Regions from separate parts of the Pseudomonas corrugata genome, predicted to be linked through region 1. Evidence: predicted binding sites of a transcription regulator. Region 1 holds the regulator's gene; each other region holds the start of a gene.

Evidence for each region. Region 1 encodes FliA, which starts transcription of late flagellar genes. Its sites were predicted from a motif close to CTAAAGTTTNNNNNNNNNNNGCCGNTAA; they were not measured.
Region 2: the regulator FliA is predicted to act here: its motif matches at 2,198-2,225, upstream of flgM (flagellar biosynthesis anti-sigma factor FlgM).
Region 3: the regulator FliA is predicted to act here: its motif matches at 2,534-2,561, upstream of QZH45_RS23385 (methyl-accepting chemotaxis protein).

The regions. Positions count from the first base shown of each region.
Region 1 is NZ_CP130434.1:2,061,480-2,066,949, forward strand. It holds gene flhF (flagellar biosynthesis protein FlhF) at 1-811, shown strand, start outside; gene fleN (flagellar synthesis regulator FleN) at 927-1,757, shown strand; gene fliA (RNA polymerase sigma factor FliA) at 1,754-2,497, shown strand; gene QZH45_RS09305 (chemotaxis response regulator CheY) at 2,664-3,035, shown strand; gene QZH45_RS09310 (protein phosphatase CheZ) at 3,054-3,842, shown strand; gene QZH45_RS09315 (chemotaxis protein CheA) at 3,867-5,470, shown strand, end outside.
Region 2 is NZ_CP130434.1:5,178,103-5,183,572, forward strand. It holds gene cheR (protein-glutamate O-methyltransferase CheR) at 1-266, opposite strand, end outside; gene QZH45_RS23085 (chemotaxis protein CheV) at 320-1,246, opposite strand; gene flgA (flagellar basal body P-ring formation chaperone FlgA) at 1,325-2,089, shown strand; gene flgM (flagellar biosynthesis anti-sigma factor FlgM) at 2,262-2,567, shown strand; gene QZH45_RS23100 (flagella synthesis protein FlgN) at 2,614-3,081, shown strand; gene QZH45_RS23105 (flagellar brake protein) at 3,174-3,920, shown strand; gene QZH45_RS23110 (MFS transporter) at 4,059-5,402, opposite strand.
Region 3 is NZ_CP130434.1:5,234,337-5,239,806, reverse strand. It holds gene arfB (alternative ribosome rescue aminoacyl-tRNA hydrolase ArfB) at 163-576, shown strand; gene QZH45_RS23400 (MFS transporter) at 623-1,822, opposite strand; gene QZH45_RS23395 (hypothetical protein) at 1,916-2,110, opposite strand; gene QZH45_RS23390 (hypothetical protein) at 2,188-2,331, opposite strand; gene QZH45_RS23385 (methyl-accepting chemotaxis protein) at 2,669-4,297, shown strand; gene QZH45_RS23380 (transporter) at 4,370-5,392, opposite strand.

The DNA.
Region 1 (5,470 bases):
GCAACGCATCGGCCTGTCCGGCCCGCTGGCCCGCGACCTGTTGGCGCTGATCAACGATATCCATGAACCTCGCCAGGCCTGGCGCATGCTGCTGGCGCATCTGGCGCGCATGATCGCCACGCCGGAAGTCGAGCCGCTGGAAGAGGGCGGGGTGATTGCCATGGTCGGCCCGGCCGGCATGGGCAAGACCACTACCTTGGCCAAGCTCGCCGCCCGTTATGTACTCAAGTACGGTGCCCAGAGCATTGCCCTGGTCAGCATGGACAGCTTCCGTATCGGCGCCCAGGAACAGCTCAAGACCCTGGGCCGGATTCTCAACGTGTCGGTGACCCATGTGGATCCGGGTCAATCCCTGGCCCAGGCGCTCGAACCTCTCTTGCGCAAGCGCGTCGTGCTGATCGATACCGCAGGCTTGCAAGCCAGCGATCCGGCTCTGCGCATGCAGCTTGAAAGCCTGGCCGGGCGCGGCATCAAGTCAAAAAATTATCTCGTGTTGGCAACCACCAGCCAGAAACAGGTTCTAACCGCCGCCTACCACAGCTACAAACGCTGCGGATTGGCCGGTTGCATCCTGACCAAGCTGGACGAAACGGCAAGCCTGGGCGAGGTATTGAGCCTGGCGATCGGTCACGATCTGCCGGTGGCGTACCTGACTGATGGACCGCGGATCCCGGATGATTTGCATCTGCCGCGTCGCCACCAACTGGTCAGCCGTGCCGTGAGTGTGCAAATGCAGGACGAACCCAGCGAAGAAGCCATGGCTGATATGTTCGCTGATATCTACCACAGCCCGACCAAGCAGGTTGGCTGAGGTAATCATGAATATTTTTTGTACCTACATCGATGGTCTGCCAGGCAATGTTCCGTATGTGAACGCGCAGCCAGTAATGTGGCCTCCGTCTAAGTAAGACAGGTAAAGAACGAACATGGGCAGCATGCATCCCGTACAGGTGATCGCGGTGACCGGCGGCAAAGGTGGCGTCGGCAAGACTAACGTGTCAGTGAACTTGTCCCTGGCTCTGGCAGAGCTTGGCCGACGGGTCATGCTGCTGGACGCCGACCTGGGCCTGGCGAACGTCGACGTGCTGCTGGGGCTCACTCCCAAACGCACGCTGGCGGACGTCATCGAAGGCCGGTGCGAGCTGCGCGACGTACTGTTGCAGGGGCCGGGCGGGATTCGCATCGTGCCGGCGGCTTCCGGCACCCAGAGCATGGTTCATCTGACCCCGGCCCAGCACGCTGGCCTGATCCAGGCATTCAGCGACATCGGCGACAACCTCGATGTGCTGGTGATTGACACGGCGGCGGGTATCGGTGATTCGGTCGTCAGCTTCGTGCGCGCCGCCCAGGAAGTGCTGCTGGTGGTCTGCGACGAACCCACCTCCATCACCGACGCCTATGCCCTGATCAAGCTATTGAACCGCGACTACGGCATGAACCGCTTCCGCGTCCTGGCCAATATGGCCCAGAGCCCCCAGGAAGGGCGCAACCTGTTTGCCAAGCTGACCAAGGTCACCGATCGCTTCCTGGACGTTGCCCTGCAGTACGTCGGCGCCGTGCCGTACGACGAGAGCGTTCGCAAGGCCGTCCAGAAGCAACGTGCCGTCTATGAAGCTTTTCCCCGTTCCAAATGCGCGCTTGCGTTCAAGGCTATCGCCCAGAAGGTGGATACCTGGCCACTGCCGGCCAATCCGCGCGGGCATCTGGAATTTTTCGTCGAGCGTCTCGTGCAACAAACAGCAGGGCCCGTGTTATGACAGCCAGCGGTTACAACCACCTCTACAAAAAATCGGCACGGGACGCCCAATACGAGTTGATCGAGCGTTACGCGCCCCTGGTCAAGCGCATTGCCTATCACTTGCTGGCGCGGTTGCCGGCCAGTGTCCAGGTCGAAGACCTGATCCAGGCGGGCATGATCGGCTTGCTCGAAGTGGCGAACAAATACGACGCGAGCAAGGGTGCCAGTTTCGAGACATACGCAGGCATTCGCATTCGCGGCGCGATGCTCGACGAAGTCCGCAAGGGCGACTGGGCACCCCGTTCGGTGCACCGCAATACCCGCATGGTCAGTGACGCCATTCGCGCTATTGAAGCGAAAACCGGACGAGACGCTAAAGATCACGAAGTTGCGGCCGAACTCCAGTTGAGTCTCGATGATTATTACGGGATTTTGAACGATACCTTGGGCAGCCGCCTGTTCAGTTTCGACGACCTGTTGCAGGACGGCGATCATGAAGGGCTGCACGAGGATGGCGCGAGTACTCACATGGAGCCTGCGCGTGACCTGGAAGACGAACGTTTCCAGAGCGCGCTGGCCGATGCGATTGCCAATTTGCCGGAGCGTGAGCGACTGGTCTTGGCGCTGTACTACGACGAAGAGCTGAACCTCAAGGAAATCGGTGAAGTCCTGGGGGTCAGCGAATCGCGGGTCAGTCAGTTACACAGCCAGTGCGCCGCCCGTTTGCGGGGGCGTTTGGGGGAGTGGCGAGCGCGCTGACAGTCGGTGCGGGGAGGTTGCGAACAGGGTTTGCGTGGCACGCGTTGCGCAGTCTCGATCCGTTGTGTCCCGCACCGTTGTCGAATGCTGTACCGGATTGATTGAAATGGCGCGTTCAGGTGCTGCACGCGTTTAAGACTGCTTGGAGGTCGAATTGGACAAGAACATGAAAATCCTCATCGTTGATGACTTTTCAACGATGCGGCGGATCATAAAAAACCTGTTGCGTGACCTTGGGTTCACCAACACGGTCGAGGCTGACGATGGCACCACTGCCATCCCGGTTCTCAACAGCGGGAGCATCGACTTTCTGGTGACTGACTGGAACATGCCCGGCATGACCGGTATCGACTTGCTGCGCCATGTGCGCGCTGATGAAAAACTCAAGCACCTGCCGGTGCTGATGGTCACCGCCGAAGCCAAGCGCGAGCAGATCATCGAAGCGGCCCAAGCCGGTGTGAACGGCTATGTGGTCAAACCCTTCACGGCCCAGGCGTTGAAAGAGAAGATCGAAAAAATCTTCGAACGCATCGGTTAACGGCGCCACGGGGGAGCTATGGAGAATAACGAAGCTTCAATGGGCGATTTCGAATCGACCCTGAAAAAACATGCCCGCGAACTGGTCGACAGCCTTGAAAAAGGTCGTTTCGGCGATGCTGTCCAAATGATCCACGAGCTCAATCAGACCCGGGATCGTGGTCTGTACCAGGAAGTCGGCAAGCTCACCCGTGAACTGCACAGCGCGATCGTCAACTTCCAGATCGATCCGAACATGCCCCAGGCCGAGGAGGTCTCGCAGATCACTGACGCGACCGAGCGGCTGTCCTACGTAGTCAAACTGACCGAGGCTGCCGCCAACCGCACCATGGACTTGGTGGAAAGTGCCACGCCTCTGGTCAACGGCCTTGGCGATGAAGCCCAGGCCTTGAGCGTCGACTGGGGCCGTTTCATGCGTCGTGAAGTAGGCGCGGAAGAATTCCGGGAGCTGGCACGTCGGGTCGACGGTTTTCTGACACGCAGCAGCGCCGATAACCGCGCGGTCGCGAGCAACCTCAACGATATTCTGCTGGCTCAGGACTATCAGGACCTGACCGGCCAGGTGATCAAGCGCGTCACCCAATTGGTCACCGAAGTCGAAAGCAATCTGCTCAAACTGGTGTTGATGGCCAGCCAGGTCGACCGCTTTGCGGGCATCGAACACGACCGTGAAGCGATGCTTGCTGAAAAAGATCCACAAAAACATCTCTCTCAGGGTGAAGGTCCGCAAATTCATGCCGATAAAAGAGAAGACGTTATGTCCGGTCAGGACGATGTGGACGATTTGCTGTCCAGCCTTGGATTTTAGCCCTGTTTTAGGAGCACCCCATTAATGAGCTTCGGCGCCGATGAAGAGATCCTTCAGGATTTCCTGGTTGAGGCCGGCGAGATTCTAGAGCAACTGTCCGAGCAATTGGTCGAGCTGGAAAGCCGACCGGATGATGCGGATTTGCTTAATGCAATCTTTCGCGGTTTCCACACTGTAAAAGGAGGCGCCGGCTTCCTTCAGCTCAACGAGCTGGTGGAGTGCTGCCACATTGCCGAGAACGTGTTCGACATCCTGCGCAAGGGTGAGCGTCGCGTGGATTCGGAATTGATGGACGTGGTGCTCGAAGCGCTGGACGCGGTCAACAGCATGTTCAGCGAGGTGCGTGACCGTTCACCGATCACCGCCGCCACCCCTGAGTTACTCGCTGCGCTGTCGCGCCTGGCCGAGCCGCAATCGGCTGACGAAGTCGCTCCGGTCGAGACCGCGGTTGAAGAACCCGTCGCCGAGGAGCCAGTCGCCGAGGAATCGGGCGATATTACCGATAACGAATTTGAACAGTTGCTGGACTCCCTGAGTGCCGTCAAGGCCGAAGCCCAGGCCCAGGCCCAGGCTCCTGTCGCTGCTGCGCCCGCCGATAGCGGCGTGGCCAGCGATGAGATCACGGATGCGGAGTTCGAGTCGCTGCTCGATCAACTGCACGGCAAAGGCCAGTTCGCCGTCGATGCGGTTGTCCCGACGACAGCCCCTGCCGCGCCGAAACCCGCGGGCGACAGCTCCGACATCACCGACGATGAATTCGAAGCCTTGCTCGATCAGTTGCATGGCAAGGGTACTTTTGCCGTTGATGCCCTGGAGTCGGCCATTGCCTCCTCGCCGGCTCCGAACAAGCCTGCCGCCGCAGCGGCCGGCAGCGACCTGATCACCGATCAGGAATTCGAATCGCTGCTCGACGATTTGCACGGCAAAGGCAAGTTCAGCGAAGTCGGCACGGCCTCTGCCGCGCCAACTGCCGCTCCGGCAACCAAGGCGGCGCCAAAACCTGCTGCCAAGGCACCGGAACCCAAGGCCGAGACGCCGGCACCGGCTCCCGCACCCAAGCCTGCTGCCGCAGCTGCGCCTGCCCGTGCACCGGCCGCGTCTGCACCGGCAGACAAACCAACCAGCGAAGCCGAGACCACCGTTCGGGTCGATACCGCGCGTCTGGACGAGATCATGAACATGGTCGGCGAACTGGTGCTGGTGCGTAACCGCCTGGTGCGCCTGGGCCTCAACAGCCAGGACGAAGCCATGTCCAAGGCCGTGTCGAACCTCGACGTGGTCACGGCCGATCTGCAGACCGCCGTCATGAAGACCCGGATGCAGCCGATCAAGAAAGTCTTCGGACGCTTCCCGCGTCTGGTACGTGACCTGGCTCGCCAGCTCAAGAAAGAAATCAATCTGGAACTGGTGGGTGAAGAAACCGACCTCGACAAGAACCTCGTCGAGGCCTTGGCCGACCCGCTGGTCCACTTGGTGCGCAACGCGGTCGACCATGGCATTGAATCACCGGAAGAACGTGAAGCCGCGGGCAAGGTCCGTAGCGGTAAGGTGATCCTGGCCGCCGAGCAGGAGGGCGACCACATCCTGCTGTCGATCTCCGACGACGGCAAAGGCATGGATCCCGAGGT
Region 2 (5,470 bases), 3.1 Mb from region 1:
TTCTTCAAGACTTCGAACGGATAGGTATCGCGGAACCACAGGGTTTCGTTGGTGGTCATGGCGTCCACCACCATTTCGCGCAAACCGCTGCGCGGCTGGGTCTGGATACGCTGCACCAGCTCGCCCAACGATTTGAGGCCCTGCTGCTCCATCAATTTGTTGAGACGGCTCGACACCAGATATTGCTTGTTTTCACCAAGCAATATGCCACAGGCTTTTTCCAGGAAGACCCGGAACTGTTCGAAATCCAAATTACCCGTAGACAAGTTACCGCCTCTTTCATTGTGTTGATTTGCCGGGCGCACAACGCGCCCGACCTTTATTCCGCAGTCTTGATCCGCTCGACTACCCGGGAAGCCAGGTCATCGGGACGGAACTTGGCGAGAAAATCGTCGGCACCGACCTTCTTGACCATCGCCTGGTTGAAGACGCCCGACAGGGACGTATGCAAGATGATATGCAGCTTTTGCATACGCGGGTCGCTGCGGATTTCCGACGTCAGGGTATACCCGTCCATCTCCGGCATCTCGATGTCGGAGATCATCATCAGGAACTCCTCTTCCGGCTTCTTGCCCTCGTCGACCATGTTGCGCAGGTAATCCAGCGCCTGCCGTCCATCATTCAACGCTATCACTTCGACGCCGATCGTCTGCAGGCAACGGGTCACCTGCTTACGCGCCACCGAAGAGTCATCCACCGTCAGCACCCGCAGCGAAATCGCCTTGTGCTGGGTTTCGGCATCCACCACGCCATGGGAAATGGTTTCCGTGGTCGGCGCCACTTCGGCGAGTATTTTCTCCACGTCGATGATTTCCACCAACTGGCCGTCGACCCGGGTCACCGCCGTCAGGTAGTGATCGCGGCCGGTGCCCTTGGGTGGTGGATGAATCTCTTCCCAGTTCATGTTGACGATGCGCTCCACCGAGCGGACCAGGAAACCCTGGGTCTTGGTGTTGTATTCGGTGATGATCACAAACGGATTGCTCTGATCCAGCAGCCGACCGGAACCGGTGGCCATCGCCAGATCGAGAATCGGGATGGTCGCTCCCCGGATGTTTGCCACACCGCACACGACGGGGCTGGACTTGGGCATCAAGGTCAGCTTGGGGCATTGCAGCACCTCGCGGACCTTGAATACGTTGATCCCATATAACTGCTGGCCATCGAGACGGAACAACAACAGCTCCAGGCGATTCTGACCGACCAGCTGCGTACGCTGGTTTACCGAATCCATCACTCCCGCCATGCCCTGACTCCTACCTAACGCTAATGTGTCCGACGCGCATTCATCACTAAACGGCACGGGGCTTGCTATTCAACCGGCATGAACGCACAAACGACATTTTCTCGACGCCTGACCACTCATTGCCGCCTCTGGCTCGGTGTGCTGCTGGCTGCCTGCCTGTTCGCCTCGGGGGGACGTGCCCTTGCCGATGCTCCGGTTACCTTGCCTGATCTCCTTATCGGCGTCACTCAGGGCTTTCTTGAATTCACCGTAGAAGACTATCTGGCCTCCAGTCAAACCGAAGGTCGCTATGAAATCGAAGTCAATCAGATAGACCCGCGCCTGCGCATGCCAATGTGCGACAAGGAATTGACTGCGTCCCTGGAAAGTCCTGCCAGGCCCCTGGGACGGGTCACCGTGAAGGTCCGTTGCGACAGCGCCGCGCCCTGGACGGTATTTGTGCCGGCCCAAGTGCGCCTGTTTCGCGAAATCGTCACCACCACCCGCCCCTTGAAACGTGCCGGAATCGTCGAGCCCCAGGACGTAACGTTGCGTGAGCGGGATGTCAGCCAGGTCACCCAGGGGTTCCTGACCTCGGTCGATCAGGCCATCGGACAGAAACTTGTCCGACCAATGGTAGCCGACCAGATCGTGACCCTCCTGCATCTGGAACAGGCCGAAGTCGTTCGCAAAGGTGATCAGGTGGTCATCACCGCCCGTAGCGGCACCCTGGCCGTGCGGATGCCCGGCGAAGCCCTTTCAAATGGCGGCATGCATGAACAGATTCGGGTAAAAAACCTTAATTCCCAACGCGTCATCAAGGCGCAGGTAATAGCCCCTGGCCAGGTGGAAGTGGCTATGTAGCGACCCGGTAGAGATGGGTAGAAAGCTGGCGCTTGACCTCGCTGTTCCCTAGACTGTGCCTTACGCAAGGCAAGCGCAGACGTGCGCACGCTCATTGAATAAATGAGCCTAAAGTTTTTTTGGGGATGGCCGAAAACATGGCAAGCGTCCAAATACCCAGAGGTTTTTTACCATGGTCATCGATTTCAACCGTTTAAACAGCTCTTCACCATTGACAGGCACTACGCGCACCAGCGCCAGCAAGGAAACCGAAAAATCCTCGCCGGCCGAGCAAGCCACTACTGTCAAGAACGGGGAGTCGGTACACCTCAGTGATGAGGCTCAGCAGTTGCAGAAGGTCACTGACAAGCTGCGCGATCAACCTGTCGTCGACAACGCCCGCGTGGCCGAGTTGAAAGCAGCCATCGCCGACGGCAGCTATGAAGTCGACAGCAACCGTGTAGCCAGCAAACTGCTCAACTTCGAAGCCCAGCGCTAGGCCGCAGCCTGCGCAGGCTTTTGGACGCTAAGACCCAAGGCCAGCCATGCACGACACTAACTTATTGCAACTGATCATCGACGACTTTGTTCCAGCGCAACAACTGCTGGAACTGCTGCAGACCGAATCCCTGGCGCTGCACGGTCGCGACATGCCCTTGCTGGAAAATATCCTGGCACAGAAACAGGCATTGATCATTTTGCTCGATCAGCATGGCCGCAAACGCAGCGAGATTCTCGCCAGCCTCAACCTGCCCGCCAGCAACGATGGCCTCGAGCAACTGGCGAGCCAGTCGACGATCGGCGATCAGTTGTTGTCCCAAAGCGCAGTGCTCAATGACCTGCTCGCCCAGTGTCAGGCGGCCAACGCCCGTAACGGCCAGTCGATCCAAATCCAGCAGGCCGCTACCGCCAACCAGTTGCGCATCCTCAATGGCGGTGAAATTCCGACGCTTTACGATGCTCGCGGTTCGACCGCCAAGATGGTCAAGCACCGCCCGCTCAGCCAGGCATGAAACGAACCATGCCTGCGCTCTATCAACCCGCGATAGATGCTGGCAAAATGCTGGCTATTCGTAGTCGTATTTTGCTTGGAGATTGACCCACCGTGTTCAATGCCTCAAACGCGGATGATGCTCCGCAACCTCCCAAGGTCCTTACCACGCCCCTGGAAATCTCCGGCAACTTGCGGATGCTGCAAGACAGCCACGATCCACTGATCATTACCTTCCACGAACGTACCCAGCGGTTCCAGAGCTACCTGGTCGAAGTCGATCGCGAAAAGAACACCATCGCCCTGGATGAAATGATCCCTCGCGACGGGGAACGCTTCCTGCTCGCTGGCGAGCCGTTTCGAGTCGAGGGTTTCCATGATGGCGTCCGCATCGCATGGGAAGGCAATGGTCCGCTGACAATCAATGAGTCCCACGATGGTCGCTGCTACCGCGGTGCCTTGCCCGAAGAAGTGGTTTACCACCAACGTCGCAATGCCTTCCGCGCCGCCCTGAAACTGGCGCAACTGGTGAACATCGAACTGGGCGGCGACAAGCTCAAGTCACCGGTAAACGGCAAACTGCTGGATATCTCCGCTACCGGCTGCAAGCTGCGTTTCGATGGCGACATCACCGAGCGCCTGCAACTGGGCCAGGTCTACGAGCGTTTCATCGCTGCCCTGCCCTTTGGCAACATGACAGCGCCGGTCGAACTGCGCTACCTGCATTTCGAAGAACGTATCAACACCACCTTCGCCGGCGTGCGCTTCCACAATATCAGTGGCCTGGTGCAACGGCAGGTCGAGCGTTTCGTTTATCAGTTGCAGCGCGAAGCACGCCGCTTCGATAAAGACGATCTCTGATCTTCAGCCCTACAGTATCGCTGCTTCTGGACTGAACTCATCGCGAGCAGGCTCGCTCCCACATAGGTTACCCGGTGCTTGCACACCGCAAGCCCCTGTGGGAGCGAGCCTGCTCGCGATGGGCGCGCCGCACTTCACTTACCTGGCTTGAGGCTCCTCAGCCTCAGCCTCAGCCACCTCGGTGACCGGCTCCGCCGCCGACTCAACCTCCGGATTCGGCGTCACCTGCATCTGCTCCTGCACCACCTGCTCATCGACCCTCGGGTCGAGGCACGCCACCAACGGCGAACTGGACATGCTGTCGGGCATCGCCACGTGATGCAGCGGTGCGTCATCGACCTGATGCAGATTGGTCACCGCTTTCGGCCGTATGCGCCACACCAGTACCAATGCAAAGAAGGTGAAGAAGGCATACAGCATATGGCTGCCGAACGACTTCATCAGCACCCCGGCCACCAACGGGCCAATACTCGCCCCCACACCGTAGGTCACCAGCAGCATGGCCGTCAGCGACACCCGGCGGTCGGCTTCGACGTGGTCGTTGGAAAACGCCACCGCCAGCGGATACAAGCAGAATTGCATCAGCGAACAGAAGAACCCCGCGACGAACAGCACCTCCAGAGGCACCGTCGACAAGATCGCCAAGGGCGCCGCGAAGACCGCCAGGCACAGCGCAAAGCAACGGATCAGCAGTGCCCGGTCGTAGCGGTCGGACAGCCAGCCCAGCGGCCACTGCACCAGCAGGCCGGCAAAGATGCAGCTACCCATGAACAGGCCGACCTGTTCGGTCGACAGCCCTTGCTGAGAGGCATACAGCGGCGCCAGGCCATAGAACGAGCCAACGATCAGGCCGGAGCCCAGTACCGTGCTCAACGACTGAGGTACGCGCTTGATGAAGAACCGCGGCTCCATCGGTGCCGGACGTAACGGCGCCGGGTGGATCCGGCGGGTCAATGCCACCGGCACCAGACACAGGGCAAAACACAGCGCCACCAGCATCAGCAATTCCAGCCCCAGGGCCGGGTGGATCACCAGGATCAGTTGACCCAGCACCATCCCCAGGTAAGAGGCGATCATGTAGCCGCTGAACACCACCCCGCGTTGCTTGGCATCGGCCTGCTCATTGAGCCAGCTCTCGATGACCATGTACTGACACATCATGCCGAGACCGACGATAACCCGCAGCACCACCCAGGCCGGCAGCCAGCTCACCAGGCCGTGGCCCAGCACCGCCGCTCCGACGATCCCGGCACAGGCCGAATAGGCGCGAATATGCCCTACTCGGGCAATCAGCCGATGGCCGATCTTGCCGCCCAGCACCAGGCCGAAATAGTTGGCGGCCATCAGCGCACCAACCCACAGGCTGTCCACATGCTCGGCCGCCAGGCGCAGGGCCAGGTAGGTACTCAAAAGCCCCGAGCCGATGAGCATCATCAGCGAAGCGAAATAAAGCGCTCGAAAAGGTTTCCAGACTTGGCGCATCGGCGTTCCGAGCGGCTCCTTGAGATAAGTAGGGACTGCCTGTGAAGGCAGCCCGAATGCGACGTTTC
Region 3 (5,470 bases), 3.2 Mb from region 1:
TTTCTGATTCACCCTCTGCGAGCCTGCTCGCGAGTGGCGTCGGGTCAGAAGCGTCAATGGTGGCTGGCACACCGCAATCGCGAGCAGGCTCGCTCCCACAGGGATTGAGCGTTGTCCCTGGGATTCGGGGTATTCTGTGGGGCCTGATACCGGACACTTTTCATGCTGGCGATTTCCAACAACGTGCACATCCCCGATGCCGAGATCGAGCTGACGGCCATCCGCGCCCAGGGCGCCGGGGGGCAGAACGTCAACAAGGTCTCCAGCGCCGTGCACCTGCGCTTCGACATCCCGGCTTCGTCATTGCCCGAGTTCTACAAGGAGCGGCTGCTGGCCCTGCGTGACAGCCGCATTACCAGCGACGGCGTGTTGATCATCAAGGCCCAGCAATACCGGACACAGGAGCAGAACCGGGCCGATGCACTGGAACGCCTGGTCGAACTGATCCTCAGTGCCACCAAGGTCGAGAAGAAGCGCCGCCCGACCAAACCGACCCTGGGGTCGAAGACGCGTCGCCTGGAATCCAAGAGCAAGCGTGGCTCGATCAAGGCCGGGCGGGGCAAGGTAGACTTCTAGTGGCCTGTGTGGCTAATTCGCGTACTCGAATTAACCGTACAGGCCACTAGCTTCTGCTCCTTTCCTCGCGATACCTCGGCGCCTGCCGGTACAGGTAGATGCTCAACCCCAAGCCGCTGAACGCTGCCAAGGCCGCGAACAGGAAGATCGAGGCAAAGCCAAACCCTGCCGCAATCGCACCGGCCAACGGTCCGGTGATCCCCAGCGACAAATCAATGAACAGCGAATAGGCACCCACCGCCGCCCCACGGCTGGAAGCCGGCACCAGGTTGACGGCCTCGACACCCAGTGCCGGAAATACCAGCGAAAAACCAAAGCCACTCAACGCTGCGCCCGCCAATGCCCACTGCGCATCCGGTGCCAGCCATAAGAGCAACAAGCCAAGGGTTTCCACCGACAGGCAGGCAATCGCGACCCGAAAGCCCCCCAGGCGATTGATCAGATTGCCGAACAGCAAGCGCGCGCCGATGAAGCAGGCACCGAACAGGCTCAGGCACAGCACCGCGTTGTCCCAATGCCGGGTCGCGTAGTACAGGGTAATGAAGGTGGCGATGGTGCCGAAACCGATAGAGCCCAGAGCCAGGCCGCAGCCATGGGGCAGGACGCGCCCCAGCACATGCATGAACGGCAGGCGTTCGCCGACGACGATGGGCGCGGCGGTTTTCGGCCACGCCAGCGCCACCCCCAGCACGGCCAGCAGGATGATGCTGACGCCCATGCTCCACAATCCCAGGGACTTGACCAGCCACACCCCCAGCGGCGCGCCAATCGCCAGCGCGCCGTAACTGGCAATGCCGTTCCAGGAAATCACCTTGGCCGTATTCGCTGCGCCGACCCGGCCGATGCCCCAGCCAATCGAGCCCGAACCCACCAGGCTTTCCGCGCTGCCCAGCACCAGGCGACCGATCAGCAGGCTGATCAGGCTCAGGGTCGGCAGGTCATGAGTCCAGGCGGACGCCAGCATGAACACACCGCTCAACCCACATCCGGCGAGGCCGAAGATGACGGCGCGCTTGCTGCCCAGGTTGTCGATGATCTTGCCCGCGTAAGGGCGGCTGAGGAGGGTGGCCAGGTACTGGACGCTGATCACCAGCCCGGCGATTACCGCGCCAAAACCCAATTCGCCATGGACGAACCCGGGCAGCACGGCCAGGGGGATGCCGATATTCAAATAGCCAATGAAGGTAAAGAGAACGATGGAAACGACTTGCAGCGTGACCGCCAGGGGGCGCTGAGAATCTGACATGGGAGAAGGTCCACGGAGCAGCAGGATAGATAGGCTGCTTATGATAACGGCGCGCGTGGGGGGGAAGAGCAGAAAAGTAAAACTATTTGCCTGTCAGCCGTCGTTTTGCCCGGCGACCAGGTGCGTGGTGATCAGCGCAGCGAGGGCATTCTCTTCAGTACCGAAACGGGCCAGCAGCGCGGCCTGTTTCTCTGGCGAAAGGCGCGTCCAGATCTCGACCATTTTTTCAGTGGTGCCGATCAGCACACTGGCCTGGGCTTCGCTGAAGGTAGGGGTGTCATCGGTCATGGTACGGGGCTCGGGGATTCAGGCAGTGTGGAAAGCGCATCTTAGCGCTTTCCACACGGTCTGGTGGTGCTGATGGATCAGTCTTCGCTGTCGGCCTGATGGCGTTCAGTAGCTTCTTTGGGCTCGGGTTGCCGGGCGTCTGGTTGCCCTCCGGCCTGTAGCGTGGTCGTCTGCTCAGTGTCGTGCAGGCTTGGGAAGGGGAGATTAGGAATCTCGTGCATATCGCGCTCCTCGCAAAGTCTGTTGGTAGATCTGGTAGATCCTCGCTTTCATAAAGCCTGAGCAGGATACCGCAGGAGAGATGACAAACAGACTTTTAAATCCTGCTGTACCGACAGATGGGGTTGTCTGGACAGGTCCAGGCAACCCCATCGATTGCCCTCCAAGGACCGTCGACAATCGGATCAGCGGCGCTCGCGAAGGCTCAAGAACGGGGCCGGCCGGCCGATGCCAAAGACAGTATTCCCACATGCATGCCGTGACGTTTAAGTGAGACATGGACGGTCTGGACGTACTGGGCCGTGGGCCTGGCTTTATTATTCCCGGAGATTCCGTTCCATGCTCCTGCAAAAATCCCTGAGAGCTCAGATCCTTGCCCTGTTGGGTGGCAGTCTGTTGGCGATGCTGCTGATCGCCCTGGCGTCCTTTCATTTCCTTTCCAATGGCCTGCAGGACTATCGGCGCCTGATCGATGGGCCCTTGCACGCCTCGCAGTTGGTCGATGAAGCCAACCTGCAATTCAAGGTGCAGGTCCAGGAGTGGAAGAACGTCCTGCTGCGCGGCAAGCAACCGGCGGAGCTGGAGAAATATTGGAAGCAGTTCGAGGAGCGCCAGCGCGAGGTCCAGGGCATCCTGGGTGAATTGATGGCGCGCGAAGAAGGTGTCCCGGCGAGCCTCAAGACGCGTATCGAGCAATTGCGCAACGAACACCTGCAACTGGGTGCGGCCTATCAGAGAGGGCGTGAAGCGTTTGTGGCGGCAGGTGGCGATGCTGCGGCGGGCGATGCGGCCGTCAAGGGTGTGGACCGTGCGGCCAGTGAGCAAATGAGCGAGCTGGTGGTCGAGTTGCACAAGCTCGGCAACGAGCAATCGCAGCAGATCAGCGCCGGTGCTGATCGCACGATTCTGTCGGGGATCGCGGTCATGCTGCTGTCGGGCCTGGTGATTGGTCTGCTCAGCCTGTGGCTGGTCAATCGCAACCTGGTGCAGCCGATCCGCAGCCTGATCGAGTATGTCACCCAATTGAGCCATGGGCGTTTCTCTGATCGGGTGGTGAGCAATCGCCGGGACGAATTGGGTGACCTGGCCCTGGCGGCCAATACCCTGCGTGACTTTCTGGCCGAGACTTTCACCCGCCTGCAACGTAGCACCACGGAACTGGACAGCGCCAGCGGTGAGCTCAATGCCATCGCCAGCCTGATGAGTCAGGGCATCAGCGAGCAGTTCGAGCGCACCGACCAGGTGGCGACAGCGATGAACGAAATGTCCGCCACGGCCCAGGAAGTCGCTCGCCATGCGGCCGAGGCGGCGCGTGCGGCCGACGATGCCGACCAGTCGGCCCAACAGGGCGAGCAGGTCATGCAGGGAACCATCCATACCATCACCCGGATGCGTGGTGAAATCGCTGACACGGCCACGGTCATCCGTCGACTGGAAACTGACAGCGGACGCATCGGCAAGGTGCTGGAGGTCATCCGCGGGATCGCCGAGCAGACCAATCTGTTGGCCCTCAACGCCGCCATCGAAGCGGCTCGTGCCGGTGAGGCCGGACGCGGTTTCGCAGTGGTTGCCGATGAGGTGCGCAGCCTGGCCCAGCGCACGGCCTCGTCCATTACCGAGATCAACCAGATCATTCAGACCGTGCAAACCGGCGCGGTGGATGCGGCCCAGGCCATCGAAAGCGGGCAGTCGCGCAGCGAAGAGAGCGTAGAGCAGGTGACCCAGGCCGGTGCCATGCTCGAACGCATTACCCTGGCCGTCGAGGCGATCCGCGACATGAACCGCCAGATCGCCACGGCGGCGGAAGAACAGACGTCGGTGGCCGAAGACATTTCGCGCAACCTGACCGAAATCACCTGCATCGCCAGCACCAATCTGGGCAACGTGCAACGCACCGAAGCGGCTAGTCGAGACTTGCAGGGCCTGTCGGGGCAGTTGAATGAAGTGACGGCGCGGTTGAGTGCCTGACGGTTCGGCCAGCCTATGGCTGGCCCTCGCTACAGGTGGTCTTGCTGTGGACGAATAGTCGCGCGCCCGGCCTCAATAATCGCGTCGCTTGCGAAATGCCCAGCGACCAGCGATCAGGGTGAATGTCGCCACCAGTGCCACGAGGATCCAGAAGCCTTCCGGGTCAGTGGCCAATGGCACGCCGCCGACGTTCATGCCAAAGAAACCGGCGATGATATTGATGGGCAAGGCCAGTACCGTGACCACCGTCAGGGTGAACAAGGTGCGGTTGGTCTGTTCGTTGAGATTGGCGGCTATTTCTTCCTGCAGCAGCTTGATCCGCTCGCCCAGCGCAGTGAGGTCGTTGATGATCAGGGCGAATTCCTCAGTGGATTTGCGCAGCTCTTTGACGTCTTCCTTCTGCAACCATTGTGGCGGCCGGTTGAGCAGGCGCAGTAATGAGCCTGGCTCCAGTGCCAACAGGCGCTGAAGGCGCACCAGCACTCGGCGTTGGGCACCGAGTTCGGCGCGGTTGGTAGACAGTCGCGAAGAGAGCAACTGATCCTCGATCTGGTCGACGCTGAGGCTGGTCTTGCGCACGATCTGGGTCAGCACTTCGCCTTGGTCGCGCAGCAGGTGCACGAGCAATTCCAATGGCGAGCGAAAGCATTCACCGGCCTTGACCGATGAGCGCAGCTTGTCGACCGAGTGCAGGGGTTGCAGCCGTGCGCTGACAATCAATCGACTGTGGACGCAGACCCATAAGGTGGAGACGTCCGAAGACACCATGTTGCTCAGGTCGAACACGACATCGTTCACCACCGCCAGCAGTGCCGAGTCCACATGCTCGATGCGGGTCGAACGCGAGCCTTCGTGCAAGGCTTCGAAGAACTCCTGTGGCAAGGCCAGCTGACTGTTCATCCAGCGCTCGCAGGCGGCATGGGCCAGATTCAAGTGGAGCCAGAGAAATTCATCTTCATCTTGCGGTTGTTGCAGGCGTCGCAAGGCCTGGGCTGAATCGAGCTCCTGTCCACGCTCGCCAGGACGGAAACGAAACCCGTAAAGCAGGCCGAACAGGTCCGGATCGCGGTGGCTTTGATCGATGCTGTGGTTCATGAAGGCTCGCTGGCGGGAAGTGCCTGTCGCTGCTACAGGTTCACTTGAGTGGCATCATCGCAAGCTTTCTTGATGGTT